Regions from separate parts of the Noviherbaspirillum sp. L7-7A genome, predicted to be linked through region 1. Evidence: predicted binding sites of a transcription regulator. Region 1 holds the regulator's gene; the other holds the start of a gene.
What was found. The regulator FNR, encoded in region 1, switches genes on or off when oxygen is low (the NO sensors DNR and NnrR bind a similar motif). The targets are predictions, from matches to a motif close to TTGATNNNNATCAA.
Positions count from the first base shown of each region.

Region 2: a site for FNR is predicted at 1,428-1,441, ahead of KTQ42_RS20160 (cytochrome C). Genes of this name have one in related genera too.

Region 1 is NZ_JAHQRJ010000001.1:2,706,320-2,710,648, forward strand. It holds gene KTQ42_RS12335 (LLM class flavin-dependent oxidoreductase) at 1-710, opposite strand, end outside; gene KTQ42_RS12340 (hypothetical protein) at 824-1,411, opposite strand; gene fnr (fumarate/nitrate reduction transcriptional regulator Fnr) at 1,696-2,457, shown strand; gene KTQ42_RS12350 (hypothetical protein) at 2,480-2,719, opposite strand; gene KTQ42_RS12355 (FixH family protein) at 2,731-3,243, opposite strand; gene ccoG (cytochrome c oxidase accessory protein CcoG) at 3,265-4,329, opposite strand, start outside.
Region 2 is NZ_JAHQRJ010000002.1:415,487-419,815, reverse strand. It holds gene KTQ42_RS20175 (PEP-CTERM sorting domain-containing protein) at 1-486, opposite strand, end outside; partial or broken gene KTQ42_RS20165 (recombinase family protein) at 922-1,299, shown strand; gene KTQ42_RS20160 (cytochrome C) at 1,514-1,999, shown strand; gene KTQ42_RS20155 (hypothetical protein) at 4,060-4,320, shown strand.

The DNA.
Region 1 (4,329 bases):
CGCGCCTGTTCCTCGGTATCGGCCGCCAGCGCCCAGACGCAGATCGTGGCCTGTGGCATGGGATGACGTTCGCTGGGCTGGTACAGCCTGCGGTACAGGTCCAGCGCTTCTTCCACGCCCTCCCCTTCGCTGAAGAAATAGGCATAGGCATAGGGCAAGCCAAAATGCGCCGCCAGCTGGGCGCCATAGTTCGAGCTTCCCAGTATCCACATCTCCGGCGAAGTCGGCCCTTGCGGATGGGCGCGGCTGGCGCCAAACGGATGGCCGGGCGCCAGCGGCATGCCGCTGACCCAGGCCTGCAGATCCTGCACCTGCTGTGGAAAGCGTTCCGCAGCCTGGCCGGCGTCCGGATTCAATGCATAGGCGGTGAGACGGTCCGAACCGGGCGCCCGGCCGATGCCGAGGTCGATGCGGCCGGGCGCAATGCCTTCCAGCACCCGGAACTGTTCCGCCACTTTCAGGGCCGAGTAATGCGGCAGCATCACGCCGGCGCTGCCGACCCGGATGCGTGAGGTGGTGGCAGCGATGGCCGCCATCAGCACCTCCGGCGCACTGCCGACGATGCTGCCGCTGTGATGGTGCTCGGATACCCAGTAGCGATGGTAGCCGAGCCCGTCGCAATGCCGGGCCAGCGCCAGCGACTCGGCGATGGCATCGGTCTGGGGCCGGCCGCTGACAGCGGTGGATTGGTCAAGAACGGAAAGCTTCATGGTGTGGCCGCAAGCTGCCAGTGAAAAACCGATACTGTAATGCAACACGGCGCGTCATGCGCGCCGTGCCATTTCTGCAAACCGTGCCGGGAAAGTCCCGGCAACGACCTGAATTACTTGCCTGGAGCCGGGTTGCCGCCGCCAGCGCCGCCATCGGCCGGCATGATACGGGTGCCTTCGCTGCCAGCCGGCCTTGCGGTGGCGTCAGCGCTACGCTTGGCGCGCCGTTCGGCGGTGCGCTGCTTGCGTGCCTCGCGGCGGGCGGCGCGCTCTTCCGGCGTCAGCGCCTTCGGATTGCGCAGATTCGGCTGCGACGAAGTGCCGGGCGTTGGCACTTCGGTATTGGCGCGCAGCTGGCCGGCGCCGGCGTTGCGCTCGGCCTTGACTTCCGCGCGGCTGCGGCTTGCTCCGGAGTTACGAGCAGGCTTGTCCTCGAACTGGTTGACCTTGTCGATATCGGCGGCGCTGGCGCCGGACTTGACCTCGGCGCGGCTGGTGCCGCTGCCCTTCACCGCAGCGCCCGGACGGTCACTGAATTCATTGACCCGGTTCGTATTCGCCGCGCTGGCGCCTGACTTGACTTCGGCGCGGGATTGGCTGGCCGATGGGTCGGTGGAAGTGGCGGCAGGCGCTTGCGCGAAAGCCGAAACCATCGCGGCCTGAGCCAGGGGAAGTGCCAACAGCGTGAACATTTTTTTCATTTTGCGCATCCAGTCGTTGAGAGTGAAGAAAGGGAGTAGCACCAGCACAGCCACATCGTGCAAAAAAGATACCGATTTTTCCGCAGACCGACTGTGCGCTGGCGAACACAAGCGTCATTCCACTTAACTATTTGATAAACAGCTAATATCTGTTGTATCCGCGTTACGATGTGTTTGCTACACTTCGCCGTACCAACCGTTCTAATCCGCAGATCAGTACTGCGACACGTTTCATACCGTAGCGTTTCGTGTTTCCAACGGCTTGAGATATATCATTGGCGACCATGATCCAGTCCATTCCAGTCAGCAGCCAGCCAGCACCCATCAACGTCAATGCCCTGAAGGCAAGCTGCGCGGCCTGCAGCATGCACCAGCTTTGCCTGCCTATGGGGCTTGACGATGCCGACATGTCGCGCCTCGACGCCATCATCGGACGCCGGCGCAAGGTGCCGCGCGACACCCATCTCTACCGCATGGGCGACCCGTTCACCAACCTGTACGCGATCCGGCTCGGGCATTTCAAGACCTTCCAGATCAACGTCAGCGGCGAGCAGCAGATCACCGGCTTCCAGATGGCGGGCGAGCTTCTCGGCATGGACGCCATTGGCACCGAGCGCCATCACTGCTCGGCGGTGGCGCTGGAAGACAGCGAAGTCTGCGACATTCCGTTCGCCCGCCTGGAAGAACTGTTTAGCCACATTCCCACGCTGCTGCACCATTTCCACCGGATGATGAGCCAGGAAATCACGCGCGAGCAGAGCGTCATGCTCCTGCTGGGCAATATGCGCGCCGGCCAGCGCTTTGCCGCCTTCCTGGTCAATCTGACGTCGCGCTATGCCGCCCGCGGCTATTCCTCCACCGCCTTCCAGCTGCGCATGTCGCGCGAGGAAATCGGCAATTATCTCGGCCTGACCATCGAGAGCATCAGCCGCCTGCTGTCGCGCTTCAAGAAGCTGGGCGTGCTGCAGGTAAGCAACCGCGAGATCGTGGTCCTCGATCCGGCCCGCCTGAAGGCGATGGCAGCCGGCACCGAGAAATGCGACTAGCGTGATGCCGCCAATGTCGCTGTCATAGCGGCGGCTGGCGGTCGGCCGGCACATTGGCCAGGTAATAGCTGAGCATTGCAGCCAGCGAGCAGAACAGCCAGAACAGGAAAAATCCCACCGTGTAGGCTGCCAGCGGCGACAGCGTGAACTCCACGCCGCCCAGGTGCAGGTCCTGCGGATCGAGCAGGGAAAAGAAAAAGCCTTCCGCCATCGCCGCCACCAGGAAGGACGGCCACAGGATCACCATTGCCAGACGCCGCATCTGTGCCTCCTTCAGGGTTGGTCGGCCGACAGCGCCACGGAGGCCTGCTGCGGCCAGGGCCACACGCCGTTGATGCGCCAGCTGCGGCCCTGGTCTTCCAGCATCACCTGCCAGCGCGCCATTTCCAGCATCGGCAGGCTCACGCCGAAATTGCCTTCTGCATCCGCCACCACCGGCAGCACGATGTCCTTTTCCGGACGGGTCGAATGGACCAGGCGCAGCGTCATCGCGCCCCGCGGAATGCCCTGCGCGCCGCGCATCGTGCCTGTCAGCCGGCCAGCGGCGGCATCGTAGCGCAGTGCCAGCGACAGCCCCAGCCGGCTGGCAGCCTGGTCGCGCCGCAGGTCCTGGTTGATGGCCTTGCCCTGCCGGTAATAGTCGCCCACCACCAGCGCATCCTGCTGCGAGTAGGAAAGCCAGATCGTGTAACTGCCCGCCAGCACCACCAGGAACGGACCCAGCATGATCAGCCAGGGCCAGCGGTGCTTGTACCACGGTGTGGCGGGACGTTCGAGGGTATTCATGGATGGCATTTGCATTCTCCTTCAGCGCGGCACATAAAAGACCGCTTCTTCCCTGACCTGCAGGCCGGATTCATCCAGCGCCTGCAGGCCGATATGTATCTTGTTGGATCCCTTGCCGGCCTGCCCGCCATCGATGCGCAGCCGCACCGGCACGGAACGGGTCTCGGTGCCATTGAGGGTTACCTCATCGGCGCCGGCAAGCCGCAGCGATGGCAGGCCGTCCACCACGATCCGGTAGCGATGCGGGCTCTCGGACGTGTTCATGATCTGCAGGCGGTAGACATTCTCTATCATGCCGTCCTCGATCTCGCGCCCCATCGCGCCGCGGTCGCGCAGCACGTCCATCTTCAGCGGCGTGCGCATTGCCAGCGACAGGCCGAAAGCAACGACGATGGCCAGCAGGATGGCCAGATAGATCAGCACCCTGGGCCGCAGCGCCCGGCGCCGGATGTCGGCGCCGGACAGGCCCTGCTTCATTGCATGGTCGGTGCTGTAGCGGATCAGGCCGCGCGGCGAGCCGACCTTGTCCATCACGCCGTTGCAGGCATCGACGCAGGCGGCGCAGCCTATGCATTCATATTGCAGGCCCTGACGGATGTCGATGCCGGTCGGGCATACCTGCACGCACATGCTGCAGTCGATGCAGTCGCCCAGCTTCGCCTTCAGCGCACCGCCATCCGCCCTGGCGCTCTTGGCCCGCGCGCCGCGCGGCTCGCCACGCTTTTCATCGTAGGTGATGATCAGCGTGTCCTTGTCGAACATCGAGCTCTGGAAGCGTGCATACGGGCACATGTACTTGCAGACCTGCTCGCGCATCCAGCCGGCATTGCCGTAGGTGGCAAAGGAGTAGAACAGCACCCAGAACCACTCCCACGGGCCCAGCCCGAGGGTGACGACCTCGCGCGCCAGCGTATGGATGGGCGTGAAATAGCCGACGAAGGTGAAGCCGGTCCACAGCGCCACCGCGCCCCAGGCGGCATGCTTGCCGAACTTGCGGGCAAACTTTTCCAGCGAGGCCGGCTGGCGGTCCAGGCGCATGCGGGCGCTGCGGCTGCCTTCGATCTTGCGCTCTATCCACATGAAGAT
Region 2 (4,329 bases), on a different contig from region 1:
GCCAGACAAGTCAAAAGGCGGCTTCGTGAACGGCGTGGAGTAAGCGCCCGAACCGGCCGGGATGGACAAGAGATAGGCAACAAGGTTAGTCTGCGCGCCGTCCTTAAACACAAACATAAGGTTGCTGTAAGTACCTAAGCCTGTGTAATTATAAGACGCGTTGTCACTGCCGAAGTTAAAGAGGCTAGAGGAATCGCTCGCACCGCTGAGCTCATACTTACCGTCAAACGACCAATTACTCATTCCAAAGAAGCTCTCCACATTGACCGTATAGGTTGATGCCGGTGGGCTCACGCTATCGTTTGCTTGGCCATCGAGCGGTTGCAATATAAGACAATCCTTGGTGCCAGTGAGCAAGCCACGCAAATCATAGTTTCCAGTTGCATTGGCTCCAAAACAAGATGCTGTGGCTGCCACCGCGGCCCCGTTCAGCACCATGGCGGCAGCGCATCCGATTACAGCCTTGGACAATACGGTTTTAAACATTGTTATCCCCCTTATAGGACAGCCCACGAAAAGCCTAACGTATTGCAATATAGGCAACATTTATGCCAATAAATGATTACCCTTAAAAAACAATTAGTTAAGGAAATATAATTTCAAAATTTCATGATGAATGTAAGAAATGCTGACAGACGGGGTTGCTCGCGATTGACCGTAGAGACGAAAAAAGCCCGCACTCGGCGGGCTTTGATGGGGCCGATGGACTGCTTATGCGCTCTTCCTTTTTGCTGCCTTGCGGCGGGATGCTGCAAAGCCGAGCAGACCGAGGCCCGGCAGCGCGGCTGTGGCGGGTTCGGCACTTGGGCCGCAGAGCCCGCTGCGTTGTCATAGTAAGTTCTAAAAGTTAGGTTGTAATTGCTCCAGCCACTTGTGCTGCCAGCATAGAGTGCATGCCGTTGCTGTAAGAGCCTAGTTGTCTCCAAGCTCGATCGGCTGGGCCGGGATGCGCATGACGTCGGCGGCACCATCAAGCTCCTGGCTTCCCGCAGTATCAAAGTCATTGTCCTGCAGCTGGGCGCGCTGGACCTGACTTCACCAGCGAGCAAGATGATGTTGACGACACTTGCCGCCGTCGCCGAGCTCGAGCGCGATCTCTTGGTGGAGCGGACACAAGTCGGATTGCAGCGGGCGAAGCAGCAAGGCAAAACGCTGGGCCGACCCGCAACCACTACGGCCGAGCAGCGTGCCGATATTCTGGCCAGGCATAAATCTGGCGCCTCAATCAGCGAGCTATCCCGGCTGCGTGGCGTGTCGCGTGCGACAGTAATGCGCATTGCATGGCCAGAAGGCGCATAATAAAACCAGTCGTCTGACGAGGGCGGCTATCCTGGAAGTTATCTTGGCCGCTGTGGCTTACTACCCGCAGCGGCTTTTCTTTTACTGTCGTCATCGAGATTGGTCTGGAGTGACAGCGTTAAGCGCTATTGGTGTACTTCAAAAACACGGTTTTTGACCACCATAACATTGCATTAGGCGCAATCGGACGCCTCAACAAACGACAGGAGGAAGCATGAATACGAGGATGCGGGGGAGGCAGAAGGCGGCCGCGTTGGCCGCACTGCTGTTGATGTCATGTTTAAATGCCAGCGCCGCCGGAGGGTCGATCGAGCGCGGACGTTACTTAGCAAAGATAGGCGGATGCAACGACTGCCATACCCCGGGCTATGGCCTTTCCGGCGGTCAGGTACCGGAAGCGCAATGGCTGGTGGGCGATCAGCTCGGCTGGAACGGGCCCTGGGGCACAACCTATCCGTCCAACCTTCGGCTATTCTTCCAGAAAGTGTCCGAGTCGGAGTGGCTGAAGATGGCTAGGGAAAGACAGTTGCGCCCACCGATGCCCTGGTTCGCACTGCGGGACATGAGCGATGAGGACCTGTCATCGCTGTACCGTTTCATTCGCACTCTAGGCCCGGCCGGCGAACTGGCGCCGGCCTATTTGCCGGCCGGCGTGGAGCCCAAAGGCCCGGCGATCCGGTTCCCTCAGCCGCCAAAATGATCGCGGCAGACATTCAACTCGGAGCATGGGGTGATGAAGCTAGTTTGTTAGCATGATCACCAGTGCCTCGACTGGGCAAGGGGAGTGATTGAACATCGAGGCACGTACAACCAAGGGCCTGGTTGGCTCCGGTCGCCGCTTCACACGATTATCGGATTTTGTTGATCTTTCCCTTCCTTTCGTGGGACCGGCAACAATACCCAGTATTGGACACGCGCTACTAAGCTGTCTCCCTCAACGTGACGTTCATAGCCATATAGCGTCATTAGGGGCTCCTGCATATCCGGCATCTTTATTGGGTGCGGGTTATATAAGGGCGGCACGATGTCGCGCGGCCCACCTTTGGCTTTCAGGTCTAGCAGGCGTGCCGCCAGTTGAATGACGAGAATCTGTTGTGATGCGCCCAGCTCTCAAAAACAAGATGCCCAGTGTAACGGGGAAGCGTCAAAAGCTCTTCCATCCCGAGTGCAACCCCGTTCTGATAAAGACACATGAGCCTGAAGAGCATGCCATTCAGACTACCGCAGGTAAGTTCCGCTGTATGGGTCACGCAGCAGTTTTAGTTGTATTACGCAACCCATTGCGTGCTTAGTACATCTCCGTGTTATGGCTAACATTTCCCACATTGCAAAGCTGAAGGGCACTTGCCCAAATCCAACTTGGTGCAATACTAGCCTTGATGCGGAAGTGCACAATGAATTTGCCTGCCTGACGAGGGTTGGCAATCTCTCGGAAGGCATCTTGGCCGCTGCGGGTCATTGCCTGCAGCAGCCTTTTCTGTGGTCGATCCATGACAGGATAATCCTACATGGATTGAGGCGTTTCACTGACTTTCCCTCGGCCCCCGATATCCCTAGTATGTGAACTGTCTCCTCCATCCCTCCCCTGGAATGGATTTAAGCCCGCTGCGATTATCCCAGCGGGCTTTCTTTTGCCCTTTTCATGCTGCACTGCATGTAGACAAGGTTGCGTTTTAAGTTCATTATCCGAGCACAAAAATCCATGCCTTGAGCTGGGATCGGAGAAGACAGGGAAACCCGCATCGGTAACGATCGCGGGTTTTTTCTTTGGACAACAAAAAATTGAGCAAAAAAAACCCGCTTACAAGGAGCGGGCTTAAATCCATCCGTTGCGGAATGGAGGAGACAAGGAGAACTATAAGCAGTTTCTCGCCATAAAGAAAATTACCTGTGCCCATACCTGTCATACGTTTTGTGAATGACAATTAAGGTCTAAAAGGAAATAGTTATGGGCAGCTATATATTATGTGATAGATCGACATACAGCATGACAGTTGCGAAGTCTGCCCGGAACTGCTTTCATGAGGGCGTTTCCAATTTCCGGTGACTCCTGCTTCTTGTTGCCGCTATGTCGGCACCAGGTATGTCTGGACAGTTAGCCGTCGAGTCACGCTTGCCTCCTCGGGGTTTCCCTCTTGGCCGTAGACCGTAGGGCCTGTAGCTTTTCTTTCCCAAAAACAGCGATAATGCGCCTGCGGTGTGCCAGCTCAGGCACTGAAATGGTTGACCAAGCACTCGACGGTGCCAAGGACCGGAATTAGCACCGGTTGCCGCCATTGCCTAGCTTGAACTGACGCATACTACTAACAAGGCACCACGACCTTGCCCAACGGGCCGCTTTATCTTGCTCGACTATAGATGTTGCCTAACTTAACCTCATAACCGCCAAGTTCATGCGACGTATCGCGTACGCCTTTCGCTGATAACCGTCACGCTGTGCCATTTTCATCTTGAATTTGGCTATTTCCTTCAGCTTAAGCTCGATCCTTCGCTCAAGGCTTCATAAAAAAAGCCCGTCGGCATAAAGTTGCATTAAAGTAATTTTTTAGTTGGAACCGCTTTTTATCAGAGTTGTCACACTCGCGTAACCCGCCACCTCTATGATCTTGCCATCCGTAACACATGCCACCGATAGGCGTGGGGGTGGAGAGGTAATCCGGGCGATCAGACCATTCCCGGTTTACCAACCAGATATACCCTTGTCAGGGTCCGCCATTTCCAGAGCGGTCTTAGCCACCTGGTTTCCTGAAGGGAAGCGACATGACACAACCTTCTTCTTTCTACAATGTAATTACCGGCATGACAGAAAACCGCATCAAAGAATTGATTCAGCATGCGGAAGACATAGATGCTCGAGAACTCCCTGTTGCTGAGACGAGTTCGTATTTTCGGGCTCATGCAGTTACCGTATATTTAGCTTGGTGTGATATTACAGATGGGTTTCGCAACGTTGAGGACATGGAGCGTCTGGAAGCACTTACGAATCAAGATACGCTAGCAGTAGGTCTGTCGGATTTCTGACGCACCTAT